Regions from separate parts of the Corticicoccus populi genome, predicted to be linked through region 2. Evidence: predicted binding sites of a transcription regulator. Region 2 holds the regulator's gene; the other holds the start of a gene.
The links. The regulator LexA, encoded in region 2, represses DNA repair genes until DNA is damaged. The targets are predictions, from matches to a motif close to CGAACATATGTTCG.

Region 1: the regulator LexA is predicted to act here: its motif matches at 2,158-2,171, upstream of ACFSX4_RS00125 (carbohydrate kinase).

The regions. Positions count from the first base shown of each region.
Region 1 covers NZ_JBHUOQ010000001.1:738-7,691, forward strand. Annotated here, with positions in the region: tRNA gene ACFSX4_RS00040 (tRNA-Arg) at 1-24, shown strand, start outside; tRNA gene ACFSX4_RS00045 (tRNA-Pro) at 36-109, shown strand; tRNA gene ACFSX4_RS00050 (tRNA-Ala) at 139-214, shown strand; tRNA gene ACFSX4_RS00055 (tRNA-Met) at 245-318, shown strand; tRNA gene ACFSX4_RS00060 (tRNA-Ile) at 322-398, shown strand; tRNA gene ACFSX4_RS00065 (tRNA-Ser) at 421-513, shown strand; tRNA gene ACFSX4_RS00070 (tRNA-Met) at 531-604, shown strand; tRNA gene ACFSX4_RS00075 (tRNA-Asp) at 630-705, shown strand; tRNA gene ACFSX4_RS00080 (tRNA-Phe) at 730-802, shown strand; tRNA gene ACFSX4_RS00085 (tRNA-Thr) at 816-891, shown strand; tRNA gene ACFSX4_RS00090 (tRNA-Tyr) at 893-973, shown strand; tRNA gene ACFSX4_RS00095 (tRNA-Trp) at 984-1,057, shown strand; tRNA gene ACFSX4_RS00100 (tRNA-His) at 1,060-1,135, shown strand; tRNA gene ACFSX4_RS00105 (tRNA-Gln) at 1,140-1,211, shown strand; tRNA gene ACFSX4_RS00110 (tRNA-Cys) at 1,219-1,292, shown strand; tRNA gene ACFSX4_RS00115 (tRNA-OTHER) at 1,301-1,375, shown strand; tRNA gene ACFSX4_RS00120 (tRNA-Leu) at 1,887-1,971, opposite strand; gene ACFSX4_RS00125 (carbohydrate kinase) at 2,183-3,277, shown strand; gene ACFSX4_RS00130 (pseudouridine-5'-phosphate glycosidase) at 3,274-4,191, shown strand; gene ACFSX4_RS00135 (S9 family peptidase) at 4,330-6,027, shown strand; gene ACFSX4_RS00140 (MFS transporter) at 6,056-6,954, opposite strand, start outside.
Region 2 covers NZ_JBHUOQ010000001.1:177,119-184,072, reverse strand. Annotated here, with positions in the region: gene tkt (transketolase) at 1-959, opposite strand, end outside; gene ACFSX4_RS01045 (DUF896 domain-containing protein) at 974-1,210, opposite strand; gene ACFSX4_RS01040 (hypothetical protein) at 1,284-1,547, opposite strand; gene lexA (transcriptional repressor LexA) at 1,693-2,307, shown strand; gene ACFSX4_RS01030 (CAP domain-containing protein) at 2,352-3,341, opposite strand; gene panD (aspartate 1-decarboxylase) at 3,384-3,782, opposite strand; gene panC (pantoate--beta-alanine ligase) at 3,775-4,617, opposite strand; gene panB (3-methyl-2-oxobutanoate hydroxymethyltransferase) at 4,601-5,422, opposite strand; gene ACFSX4_RS01010 (ketopantoate reductase C-terminal domain-containing protein) at 5,502-6,368, shown strand; gene ACFSX4_RS01005 (hypothetical protein) at 6,667-6,954, shown strand, end outside.

The DNA.
Region 1 (6,954 bases), 180 kb from region 2:
GGGGTTCGACTCCTCTCGGGCGCGTATCTTTTAAACGGGAAGTAGCTCAGCTTGGTAGAGCACTTGGTTTGGGACCAAGGGGTCGCAGGTTCGAATCCTGTCTTCCCGACTCAGATTCACTTTTATACCTATTTTAATGGGGGCTTAGCTCAGCTGGGAGAGCGCCTGCTTTGCACGCAGGAGGTCAGCGGTTCGATCCCGCTAGTCTCCACCATTTAATATTAAGAATTTTGATTCTAACCACGGCGGCGTAGCTCAGCTGGCTAGAGCGTACGGTTCATACCCGTGAGGTCGGGGGTTCGATCCCCTCCGCCGCCATACGGACCTTTAGCTCAGTTGGTCAGAGCAAACGGCTCATAACCGTTGGGTCGCAGGTTCGAGTCCTGCAAGGTCCACCATTAACTTAATATTTTTTAATACGGAGGAATACCCAAGTTCGGCTGAAGGGATCGGTCTTGAAAACCGACAGGGGCTTAACGGCTCGCGGGGGTTCGAATCCCTCTTCCTCCGCCATTTTTATTATTTATTATCGCGGGATAGAGCAGTCTGGTAGCTCGTCGGGCTCATAACCCGGAGGTCGGTGGTTCAAATCCGCCTCCCGCAATTATTTTTTTGAAATTTTATATTCAGGTCCCGTGGTGTAGCGGTTAACATGCCTGCCTGTCACGCAGGAGATCGCGGGTTCGATTCCCGTCGGGACCGCCATTATTAATTTAAACATAACCTTATGGTTCAGTAGCTCAGTCGGTAGAGCAAAGGACTGAAAATCCTTGTGTCGGCGGTTCGATTCCGTCCTGAACCATCTTTTTTTATAAGCCGGCCTAGCTCAATTGGTAGAGCAACTGACTTGTAATCAGTAGGTTGGGGGTTCAAGTCCTCTGGCCGGCACCATGGAGGGGTAGCGAAGTGGCTAAACGCGGCGGACTGTAAATCCGCTCCTTCGGGTTCGGCAGTTCGAATCTGCCCCCCTCCATTACCTTGATAGGGGTATAGTTCAACGGTAGAATAGAGGTCTCCAAAACCTTTGATGTGGGTTCGATTCCTACTACCCCTGCCATGGCGGTTGTGGCGAAGTGGTTAACGCACCGGATTGTGGCTCCGGCATTCGTGGGTTCGATTCCCATCATCCGCCCCATTTTTGGGCTATAGCCAAGCGGTAAGGCATCGGGTTTTGGTCTCGAGATGCGAAGGTTCGAATCCTTCTAGCCCAGTTTTTTCGGCGCCATAGCCAAGTGGTAAGGCCGAGGACTGCAAATCCTCTATCACCGGTTCAAATCCGGTTGGCGCCTCCATATATTAAGCGGAAGTAGTTTAGTGTTTAGAATATGCTTCTTCCTGAAGCAAGACATAGGTTCAAATCCTATCTTCCGCTCCATTTTAATGTTTCTTAAATGTTTACATAGATAATACCAACCATTTACGGTTGGTATTTTTGTGTTTCTAAGCTAATGCAGGAAGATTAGATATACATTCAAGTCATATATCTTATGTTAAAATTTTTATGATTGATTTTTACTTTATTTAATCATCATTATGAGGTTTTGATTAAGTTGTTTGATGTATAGGTGATGATCTGATGTATTTGTATCTTTGATTATTATATGATTCAGTTCATATATGATTTGAGTCTTCTAATTCATACTAAGTAATTTATAAAGATATTAAGGTACAATATTCTGTAATTTGATAATAAAGACGTGAGTATATCTTTTATGTATTATAAGAGGTGTATACGTTAAAACAATGATTATCAGAATGCGACGTAGCCCCAAAAAATGCGACGCAAAATACAGTATTTCTTTACGAACTGGAAACAAACAAAAACCCGAAAACGTTGATATATCAACGTTTTCGGGTTTTTAAATGAACTAAAAACATTCTATTAGTACCACCGGTCGGGGTCGAACCGACACTCCCTTAACGGGAATCGGATTTTGAGTCCGACGCGTCTGCCAATTCCGCCACGGTGGCATAGGCAAAATGCTTCTGATACCTCAAAAGCACATGAATCAATAATATAATAATGTATCATTATCGTCAATATATTTACTAATATAATATGGGAAGTTTTCCACTCTGTAAGAATCAATAGGCTAAATTGATAAAATATTGATTTTTTTAAATAGTGTGTTATCATTTAAACAAATGTTTTATTTTTAAACTTATGTTTGGTGGTGACTTAATGAATGATAATGAAAAAATGATTTTTCATTACATAAAGGAAGATCCTTTTATATCACAACAAAAATTGTCTGATAAAGTTGGCTTATCCAGATCAGCAGTGGCAAATATTATTTCGGGTCTTGTAAAAAAAGAATATATAAAAGGAAAAGCCTATGTGGTTAATGATGCACCGACAATCGTTTGTATTGGTGCAGCTAATATTGATCGAAAATTTTATGTAGGCAGTGATTTAATTGAGGGAACGTCAAATCCGGTTGAAACATCAAAGTCAGTGGGAGGTGTAGCCAGAAATATTGCAGAGAATTTAGGCAGGTTGGATGAAGTAGTTACTTTTATTACTGCCTGTGGTGATGATAATGAGTGGCAGATGATTAAAGAAGCGACTTCACCTTTTGTGAATGTGGATCAGGTTCATAAAATCCCTAATGCGTCTACGGGTTCATATACTGCTGTGATTGATTCATCAGGCAGCATGATATATGGTTTTGCCGATATGGCTGTCTATGATGCGATTAGTCCCGATTTACTGATGAAAAATGAGCAGCTTCTGAGTCGTGCAGGCTGTATCATAGTAGATCTGAATATTCCTAAAGATAGTATTGAATTTTTATGTTCTTTTTCTTTAAAACATGATATAAAAATGGTCATTGTTCCTGTATCAGGTCCGAAGATGAAAAATCTGCCTGAGAAGCTTCACAATGTTGAGTGGATAATTGTAAATAAGGATGAAACCGAAACATTTTTTAATGTAGATATTTCAACTTCAGATGATTTGGCACAGGCTGCAGAGATGTGGAATCAATACGGTGTAAAGAATGTGATTGTAACAAACAGTACAGAATCACTAGTATATGCAGGTAAAAGTGGTACAAAACAGTATGACATTGAAGAATCGAAATTAGTTGTAGATGTGACAGGTGCGGGTGATGCATTTTCTGCAGCTGTTATATTCGGCTCACTGTCCGGAATGGATATTGAAAGTTCTATTCATCTCGGTCTGATTAACAGCCGTGAAACTGTAAGCACGGATTATACAGTCCGACATAATTTAAATAAAGAGATATTGTTAAATAAATTGGAGGAAAGAAAATGACTACATATTTAGATATTAAGCAGGAAGTGCAGGATGCATTACAAAACAATCAGGCAGTGGTGGCGCTCGAATCGACAATCATTTCTCACGGTATGCCGTATCCTGAAAATGTGAAAACAGCAAAAGAAGTAGAGCAGATTGTGAGAGATAATGGTGCTGTTCCTGCAACAATCGCTGTTATTGACGGTAAAATAAAAATCGGCTTAAATGACGAAGAACTCGAATTAATTGCGAGTGCCGGAAATGTTACAAAAGTTTCCAGACGGGACTTGGCGGAAGTACTTGCTTCGAAATCACTTGGTGCTACAACAGTTGCATCAACCATGATATGCGCAGACATGGCAGGGATTAAATTCTTTGTTACAGGCGGCATAGGTGGTGTACACCGGGGAGCAGCAGAGACAATGGATATTTCAGCAGATCTTGAGGAGCTCGGGCGGACCAGCGTCGCAGTTATTTGTGCCGGGGCAAAATCTATTTTAGATCTGGGTAAGACAATGGAGTATCTGGAGACCAAAGGTGTGCCTGTTGTTGGATATCAGACAGATGAACTTCCTGCATTTTTTACACGCGAAAGCGGCATAAAGCTGAGTTCCAGTGCATCTTCTACTGCGGATATAGCTGAAATGATTAAAACAAAGTATGCACTTGGGCTTGATGGTGGTGTACTTGTTGCGAATCCTATTCCAGCTGAAGATGCGATGGATAAAGTATACATGGATAAAGTCATTTCAGAGGCTCTCAAAGAAGCTGATAAGAATGGTATTCACGGAAAAGATGCCACACCGTATCTACTCGGAAAAATTGTTGAAGCAACAGACGGAAAAAGTCTGGATACGAATATCAAACTTGTGAAAAACAATGCTTTTGTCGGAACCAGAATTGCAGCTGATTATTATTCGTCATTAAATTAATCTCATAAAAATATCACTATTTTCTTTACTATTTAGCAGATAAATAATATCGCAAATCAAAGATTTTAATACCCTGACCATGACAAAATCATTGGATTAGGGTATTTTAATATATAAGGACATTGGAGGAGTGTAAAAATGACTGAATTTATTAAGTATCTGAGTATGAAGCATAGTAAGGATGACAACGCCTTATACTATATCAGTGATGAGACAGGTTTCAGGGAACTATTTAAATATGATTTAGAAAATAGTGAATCAACTAAAGTAACTGATGAGAAAGAAAATGTTAAAAACTTCTGGCTGTTTAGTGACGGCGTGTTAATCGCAACAGATGTTGACGGTAATGAACGGGAACAGCTCACTTTAGTTAAAAAAGATGAAAAGATACAAGTCACAAACCAAAATGATTATTATCATCATTTCGGAGTTAGGATAAATGGTGTTTATTATTATTTGCGCAACCATAAAGACAGTGATTATTTTGAACTGATAAAAAATGACGGTGAAGAACACGTTCTCAGACAGTTCGATACACCGACTGCTATTTCAAAAAAATTATCAGATGAAACGCTTTTACTCACCAAGAATGTGACAAACATCGATAGTGAAGTCTTTATATACAATATTGAAAATGATGAATTGAAAGAAACACCTCTGCCTATTGGCCGTTTTAAAAACTATCATTCAGTATCAGAAAATGCCGGTATATTTGTGAGTGATTATGAGGATGGATATTTAAATTTATATTCAGTGGATAAAGAAACACAGTCATTTATTAAAGAAACATCTTTCAGATATGATATTGATCATCTGCTTTTAAGTGATGACAAGAAAACTGCGTATTTAACTTTAAATAAAAACGGCTTTTCAAAACTTTGCAAATATGAACTATTTAACGGTATTCTCACACCGTTGTCTTTTAAAGCAGATGGTGTGATTCATTCACTTCAGGAAACAGGCGGAAACTTATATATTTTATATTCAGGGATGACAGAACCCCATGCTTTTTATCAATACAATGAAGCCTCCGGCGACACGACGAAACTGTTTGGTAATCATGAACTGTCTGTTCCTGTAAATACCCACACGCAAACTTTCCCGTCTTTTGATTATTTGGATGTCCCTTATTATTTATATCAGCAGGACGGGGAAAATATTCCGACAATCGTCCATGTGCACGGCGGTCCGGAATCCTCTGCGAGACCGGAGTTTAATGAGCTTTACTACCGGTTGTATAAGGAAGGGTATCAAATTGCGGTGCCGAACATCCGAGGAAGCATCGGTTATTCCAAATTTTATATTGGTCTCGATGACCAGGAGAAACGTTTAGATGCGTTGGAGGATGTTGTTTATTTAAGACAGCATTTAATTGATCAGAAAGACGCGTCAGAAGATAATTTCTTTATTATGGGCAGAAGTTACGGCGGATTGATGACATTGCTGGCCGTGACACATTATCCGGACCTTTGGAAAGGGGCGATTGATATTGTCGGGATCTCCCACATGAGAACGCTGCTTGAAAATACACCGGCATGGCGTCGTGACCACAGATCATATGAATACGGATTTATCGGCGAACACGATGAATTTTTTGAAGATATTGCGCCGCTCAATAAATCGGAAGAGGTAAAATGTCCGCTGAGAATATTCCATTCGACAAATGATGTTCGTGTACCGTATTCAGAATCTGTTCAAATGTATGAAAAGATGAAGGCAGACGGGCAGGATGTTGAACTGACTGCATATGAAAATGAAGGCCACCAGTATTTATACACAGAGAATGTAGATGATATGAATGATAAATTAATTCGTTTTGTAAACAGTCTGATTTGAAGTATTTAAGAGCCGGAAGGCTCTTTTTTTATGAAGAAGTTTCTGCTGAACCATAACTGTTTTCCTCCAGTTCTTCGTCTGCCTCTTTGAGTACTTTTTGGTACATGTCTCTGGATTCAGTTAGAACTGGTTTCGTGTAGTTAATCAATACAATGGATATTAATATTATACCGGCTGTTAAATTGATCACCCAGTATCCGCCCATATCATACAAAATACCGTAAATGATACTTCCAAGCGGCATTAAGCTCATTGAAATCAACGATAAGCTTGAAAATACACGTCCTTTTATTTTTTGTGGGACAACGAGCTGTATGAATATACTGGATGGAATATTTGCAAACTGCATACCGACTGCCAGAGAAAATCCCATGATACTGATATAAATAAAATGAGTGACTAAATCCGATGATATATAAATAGGAAGCGGGTAAAGTATCGTCACGAGTGATAATCCAATAAGAGAATACTTTTGAAAAGTTAAAGGACTTTCTATCCTTTTTAGTCTCCCAAGTATCAAACCGCCTGTGAGCATTCCGATTCCGAGTACAGCATTGGCATAACCGACCATCTGTGAAGAGAACCCAAGCTCTGAAATCATCATCTTTTCAGGGAAAATGGACATCGAAGCACCGAATAAGTTGATAAAGGCGGATAAAATAAACATTCGTTTAATCACCGGCGTCCGAATAATAAATTTCATACCCTGACTGATATCTGATTTAAATTTTGAAAAAGTACCGGCTGTTTCTAATGAATTATGTACATCGGAATAATCATCCGGATTATGATAAAGACCGAATTTTAAAAAGAAATCAAGTATGGCGGATAACATGAACAAAACGAAAAACAGCAGGATAATTTGATTGAATGAAAGCAAACCGTATAGAACTCCGCCAAGAATGGGACCCCCTATAACTGCGGTTG
Region 2 (6,954 bases):
TCAGATTTAAATGCTTCCAGTACTTCATTCCACGCTTTTTCAGCTTCATTACTGCGTGTGTTCATCGTTTCATTGAAACGTGCGTAGACAGATTCATCCACATGGAACGCTTCGTCTTTCACACCGTAATATTCAAACGCAGCATTACGCTCATCCGCTCCAAGCGGCGCACCGTGCGCATCACTCTTACCGGACTTATTCGGCGCACCGTAACCAATGACTGTTTTCACTTCAATCAATGCCGGACGGTCTGCTTTTTTCGCTTTTTCGATAGCTTTATCGATTTTATCCAGGTCGTTCCCGTCTTTTACGATGGAATATTCCCAGCCGTATCCTTCAAAACGTTTTTTAATGTCTTCAGAAAAACTTTTATCTAAATCACCATCTAAAGAAATATCATTAGAATCATAAAGTACAACCAGGTTGTCAAGTTTCAAATGACCGGCAAGAGATGCCGCTTCATGAGAAATACCTTCCATTAAGTCGCCGTCACTGGCAAGTACATACGTATAGTGATCCACTATTTTATGGTCATCAGTATTGAATGATGCACCCAGGTGTTTTTCAGCCATAGCCATACCGACACTCATTGCAAAGCCCTGACCCAGTGGTCCTGTAGTAATTTCAACACCTTCAGTGTGTTTAAACTCAGGATGTCCCGGTGTTTTGGAATCAAACTGTCTGAATTCCTTAAGTTCTTCCAGTTCAAGAGCGCCTGATAAATGAAGCAGGCTGTAAATCAGCATTGAGCCGTGTCCTGCACTTAAGATAAAACGGTCTCTGTTAAACCAATCCATTGAACTTGGGTTAAAATTCAAATGACGGCTCCATAAAGTATAGGCCATCGGTGCTGCACCCATAGGAAGACCCGGGTGTCCAGAGTTTGCCTTCTCAATTGCATCAATAGAAAGCGTACGAATTGTATTCACTGCTAACTGATCTGTCTTGTCAAATGCCATTTGTTAAAACTCCTTTATTTTCTAATGTTTTTTTGTCTCTGAATTTCTTTAAGTTTTTCAGGTGTCACATCAGTGCCTTCAGGATCAATCACTTTCGTGTGCTCCACCTGCTTCCTGAATGATGAACGGAAGTTCTTTAAATATTCACTTCTCAAGCCTTCAAGTTCCGTCAATTCTTTTTCCGAAATCGTTTCGGCTTTTTTCTTTTTGGCAAGATGGTTTAAACGTTCGATTTTATCCTTTTCAAGCATAGTAATCCCTCAATCCTTTCCTTTATAATTTACCATAAAAAAAAGCATGAGACCATGCTCATACTTAGTTAATTTAATCTTTCATCCCGACAAGCTGAATGACACCACGCGCCCCCGGAGTATTTTCCATTAAATCCTCATCTGCCTGTGCGGTCTCAATGCCGTCTATACTGTTCGGTTCTTGTTCTATTTCTCCTGCAACTGCTGTATCTTCTTCTATATAATCCGCTTCAGAATATGCGTTCTCTCTATCGTCTGCCTGTCCTAGATAAACGTAACCAATTACGACTAATGCAACAAATAAAAGGCTGTAAAACTTCAAATCACTGATATTCATGTCATAACCTCCATAGAACATTTGTTTGTATAAACATATTAACAGAACACTTGTTCTCTGTCAACATCTATACGAACAAATGTTTGTCACACGATGTGACATATGTTAAAATAAATTAAACACACCGACTGGAGGCAAAGGAATTATGAAGGAACTCAGTGAGCGCCAAAAACAGATTTATCAATACATCAAACGCACTGTGCAGGATAAAGGATATCCGCCGAGTGTCAGAGAAATCGGAAACGCTGTCGGACTGCAGTCCAGTTCAACTGTACACGGTCATATGTCAAAACTTGAAGAAAAAGGATATATCAGACGGGATCCTACTAAACCGCGTGCCATAGAGATTGTCATGCAGGATGAAGAGAACCATACTCCAGTGATTCATGTTCCTGTTCTCGGGAAAGTCACAGCCGGTCTGCCGATTACAGCAGTGGAAAATGTTGAAGAATATTTCCCTCTCCCAGAACACTTTACAGCCAATCATAACAGTGAAATCTTTTTACTTTCTGTTGTCGGAGACAGCATGGTTGAAGCAGGTATTCATGACGGAGACCGTGTCATTGTAAGAAAACAGAATATCGCACACAATGGTGATATTATTGTAGCGATGACGTCAGATGACGAAGCAACCGTTAAACGTTTCTATAAAGAAAGCGGCTATTACCGTCTACAGCCTGAAAATTCATCAATGGAACCAATTTACCTTGACAGTGTCACTGTACTTGGAAAAGTGGTCGGGCTGTTTAGAGAATTTTAATCAGACAACTAAAAAAACAGCTGCAGAATGTTCTGCAGCTGTTTTTATCTTTCTATAAAATTTTCTGTGTAATACGGTACATCTTCATCACTGTAGTCAACGCCAAGCCCGATATGCGTATAGTCTGCATTTAAAATATTCACTCTGTGGTCCAGTGAGTTCATCAGACTGTGATGAGAGAATATCGGGGACGTATGCCCTGTTGCGATATTCTCACCCGCCAGTCTATAGCGGATATCCGCATCTTCTACCCTGTCTTTAAGTGTAGATCCTTCCGGTGAATCATGGTCAAAGTATTCACGCTCCGCCATGTCTGTACTGTGACTTTTAGCAACAGCACTCACCTCTCCATCAATCTCTAGCGGTTCAAGGCCGTATTCTATTCTTGCCGCATTCAACATATACCAATTCATCTGCTCGTATTCTTCTGCATCCGGATTATTATAAAGGACATTGTTCACATCCAGTTCATCCTTATCAATCACCAGCATGCCGCTGACTTCATCATTTTCATGCAGATCATAGAAAAAGTAGACATAACTGTCCTCAAGATCAAACACATCATATTCATCATTTTCCACAACAAGACGCTGCATTCCTTTACTGATTGTTGATACCGGCTCACCGTATATTTCTTCAACTTTCAAACGGTCGAGTCCCTCAAAATTCATCTGGCCGACAGACACATCATCACTGTTCGTATAAACTCCAGTTACACTGCCGTCATTCGTTAAAACCATCCGGAACACGCCCGGATCGTCATACACATGGAATGTGCCCTGATATTCGGAATCCAGTGTCACACTCCCGTCCTCTTCAAAAGGTTCGCCGAGTGTATACGTCACATCCTGTGTCTGTTCACTGTTCACTTGTGTAATTTTAGTCATATCATAGTTCGGCATGATATATTCATCCGACCAGCTTCTGACATTCTCTTCATTAAATCCTTTACTGAAATCAAATGTTTCCAAAGCAGGCTGAATGATGATAAACATAACGTAAACTATCATACACATGATTATCCTGGTTAACATATTTGTCCTCCGATGATTAATAAAAAGTAATTAAACTCTAGTTTAATTACTTTCAACTGTGTATTCAGTTCCTCGATGTTCTGTATAATCATTTTCCAATATTTTATTATTTTCATCGACAATCACGACACTCGGCTTGTGATTGAAGGATTCTTTATCTTCAATTGTCACGTAGCTGATGATAATAATCACATCACCCACCTGTACTTTTCTCGCCGCAGCACCATTAACACATATTTCCCCGCTGCCCCGTTCACCTTCTATAACATATGTTTCAAAACGCTCACCGTTATTATTGTTCACCACATGGACAGACTCATTCGGCAGAATATTTGCTGCTTCAATTAGATCTTTATCAATTGTAATACTGCCGACATAGTTCAAATCAGCTTCAGTGACTGCTGCCCTGTGAATTTTACCATTCATCATTTTTCTAAACATTATTTTTCACCAACATATTATCTATCAACCGTGCTTTACTGAATTTGACCGCAGCAAAGATGACGATATCTTCTTTTATTTTAACGACTTCCTTTAAATCAGGATAACTGTATATATCTATACTGTCCACTTTACCGGATATACGAGTTTCGATAAAGTCTGTCACCTCACGGATAACGTCTTCCGTACTTACATGACCGGCTTCAATTAACTGACGGCCGTGAGTAAGCGCCGCATGTATCGAAGGCGCTTCTTCTCGTTCTGACATCGTAAGATTCACATTCCTGCTGCTTTTAGCGAGCCCGTCTCTTTCACGCTCTGTTTCAACACCGATGATTTCAAGATCATGGTTAAAATCCTGAACCAGCCGTTTCACAATCATTAACTGCTGGCGGTCCTTTTCGCCAAACACTGCATAATCCGGACGGATAATATTAAACAATTTATTAACGACTGTGATCACACCCTCGAAATGACCGGGACGGCTGATACCGTCAAGGACACTCGACATATGCTTCAGGCCTAGATTCACTTCAGGCGCTTCAGGGTACATCTCATCCACATCCGGATGGAAAACAAAGTCGACACCGTGTGCTTCACAAAGCGCAAGGTCTCGTTTTAAATCTCTCGGATATTCATCAAAATCTTCATCCGGACCGAATTGAAGCGGATTGACAAAAATGCTGACAATACATACATCCGCCTGCCGCTTTGCCTGTTCTACAAGCTTCATATGTCCGCTGTGCAGATATCCCATTGTCGGCACAAGTGCTGATTCTCCCTGTGACGCTTTTAAAAATCCCCGCAGTTCTTCTATGCTAGCTGTTGTTTTCATCGTCAATAAATACCTTCTTCTTATATGTTGTCTCATCACTCGGGAATGATGCATCTTTCACTTCTTTTACGTACTGTTTAATACCTTCAATGCCGACAGTATCAAAATCACCGTACTGTTTCACAAATTTTGGTGCAAAATCCGTACCGTACTTCAGCACATCGTGATAGACAAGCACCTGCCCGTCAGTATAAACACCTGCACCGATGCCGATTATTGGAATATCCACTTTTTCAGAAACCTTCTCTGCAAGATCACTCGGGATTGCCTCAACGATAACCATGACCGCCCCCAGTGCCTCAAGCACCTCGACTGCCTCAAGAAGTTCAAGTGCATCCTCTTTCGTACCCGCCTGCATTTTAAAGCCGGTAATTCCTACAGACTGAGGTGTCAGTCCTAAATGCCCGACTACAGGAACCCCCGCAGCAACAAGCACCGGTATAAATTCTTCAATATGACGGCCTTCCAATTTTACAGCATTGGCACCGCTCTCCTGATACAGGCGGATCGCATTCTGTACTGCTTCTTCCCGGCTGACGTGATAAGAGCCGAAAGGCATATCCACAACAACGTATGTGTCTGGCGCCCCGCGCCGAACTGCTTTAGCATGATGAATCATGTCATCAAGTGTCACTTCAACTGTCGATTGATAGCCGAGCACTGTCATCCCGAGAGAGTCACCGACTAAAATCGTATCCACCCCGGCAGCTTCCGCCTGCTTTGCACTCGGGTAGTCATATGCGGTCAGCATAGTAATCTTTTCTTTATTTTGTTTCATGGTGTATAGGTCATGAGTTGTAATCATATTATGTGCCCCCTGTCGCAAACTTAAGTTATAATTATTCTATCATACATATTATACAATGATGATTGGAGAAAACACTATGAAAACAGCTTGTATCGGTATTGGTGCTGTCGGCAGCATTATCGCACGGGAATTAAAACAACTGGATATAGATGTGACACTGTTCTCACGTGAAGAGCAAGACGGTTTTACCATTCTTGAAGATGGTGAATATATCACGTATCCATGGCATATTCATCCGCTCGACAGTCACAAAAACGAGACATATGACCTGATTTTTATCGCCGTTAAAGCAACAGCCATGAAGTCAGTTTCAACTGTCGTAAAGAATATGAGCCATGACACGACTGAAATCATTCTTTGTGCGAACGGTATGGGTTATGACGGACTCTTTCAGAATCCGGTACCGAGTGTCGTCTATATCAGCGGCCAGAAACATCAAAACTATATCGAACACTTCAGGGACAGCCGCTTAATCATAGATAATACCCCGCTCCCCTTTACAGATCAGCTCATCAAAAATATTGAACAGCACGCTGAAACTGAACTCGTTATCGAAAAATCTTCAGAATTTAAACGTTTAAGATATGAAAAACTACTCATTAACCTCGGTGTCAATTCAATGACCGCATTGACTCAAAATACAGCACAAATTTTCAGTGATGAAGACATACTGCATCTTACCCGACTGCTGCTGGAAGAAGGGAAAAATATTATTAACCAGGATGAACAGATGATTGATGATGACTTTGTAGAAACCTCAATTGCTTTATATCAAAGCTATCCGGATCATATGGGAACAAGTATGTATTATGATGTATCCAATAAGGTGAAAACAGAATTCGAATACATCCAGAAATATTTTTATCAACATAAAAATGATTTGCACACGCCTGTGCTTGATGTCGTCTACACATTGTTAAAAGGCTATCAGATCAAGCGGTAAACGATTTCCCCTCCGTTCGGAGGGCTTTTTTATTCATACATTATCTTCTGTAAATAAGTATCATCTTCAGGGTTTTTAATAAAATTCTCCATCATTCAACAACACTTATATTTTCTGAAAAATCAGATAAATAATTGACATAATACTTTAAATATGGTATTATTTTTACAATTATTCATTTGATACAGTCGTTTTAATAACTGAACGAACAGCTTTATGACATAACCGACTTCACAGTTTGACCACATAGATTATGACTTCAAATTTGTAAGCGCAAACAAAAGGAGGAATTTGATATATGGACAGCATGTTAAATGTGTTTCTTAAAATCACCAGGCAGAAATTACTCGGTATCGGTTTTATTACAGCCATTACCCTGCTCGTTGCAGGATGCGGTGGTGACGAACCAGAGGATGCAGAAGTCGATGATACTGCGACTGAGGAAGTGACTGAAAACCCGGCCGAAGATGAGACAGAAGAAACGACTGATGAAGCTGCAGAGGAAAGTGAAGATAACGCTTCTGATGCGGCTGAAGACGAGACAGATACCGATGCATCTACAGATGAGAGTAACGATGAAGAATCT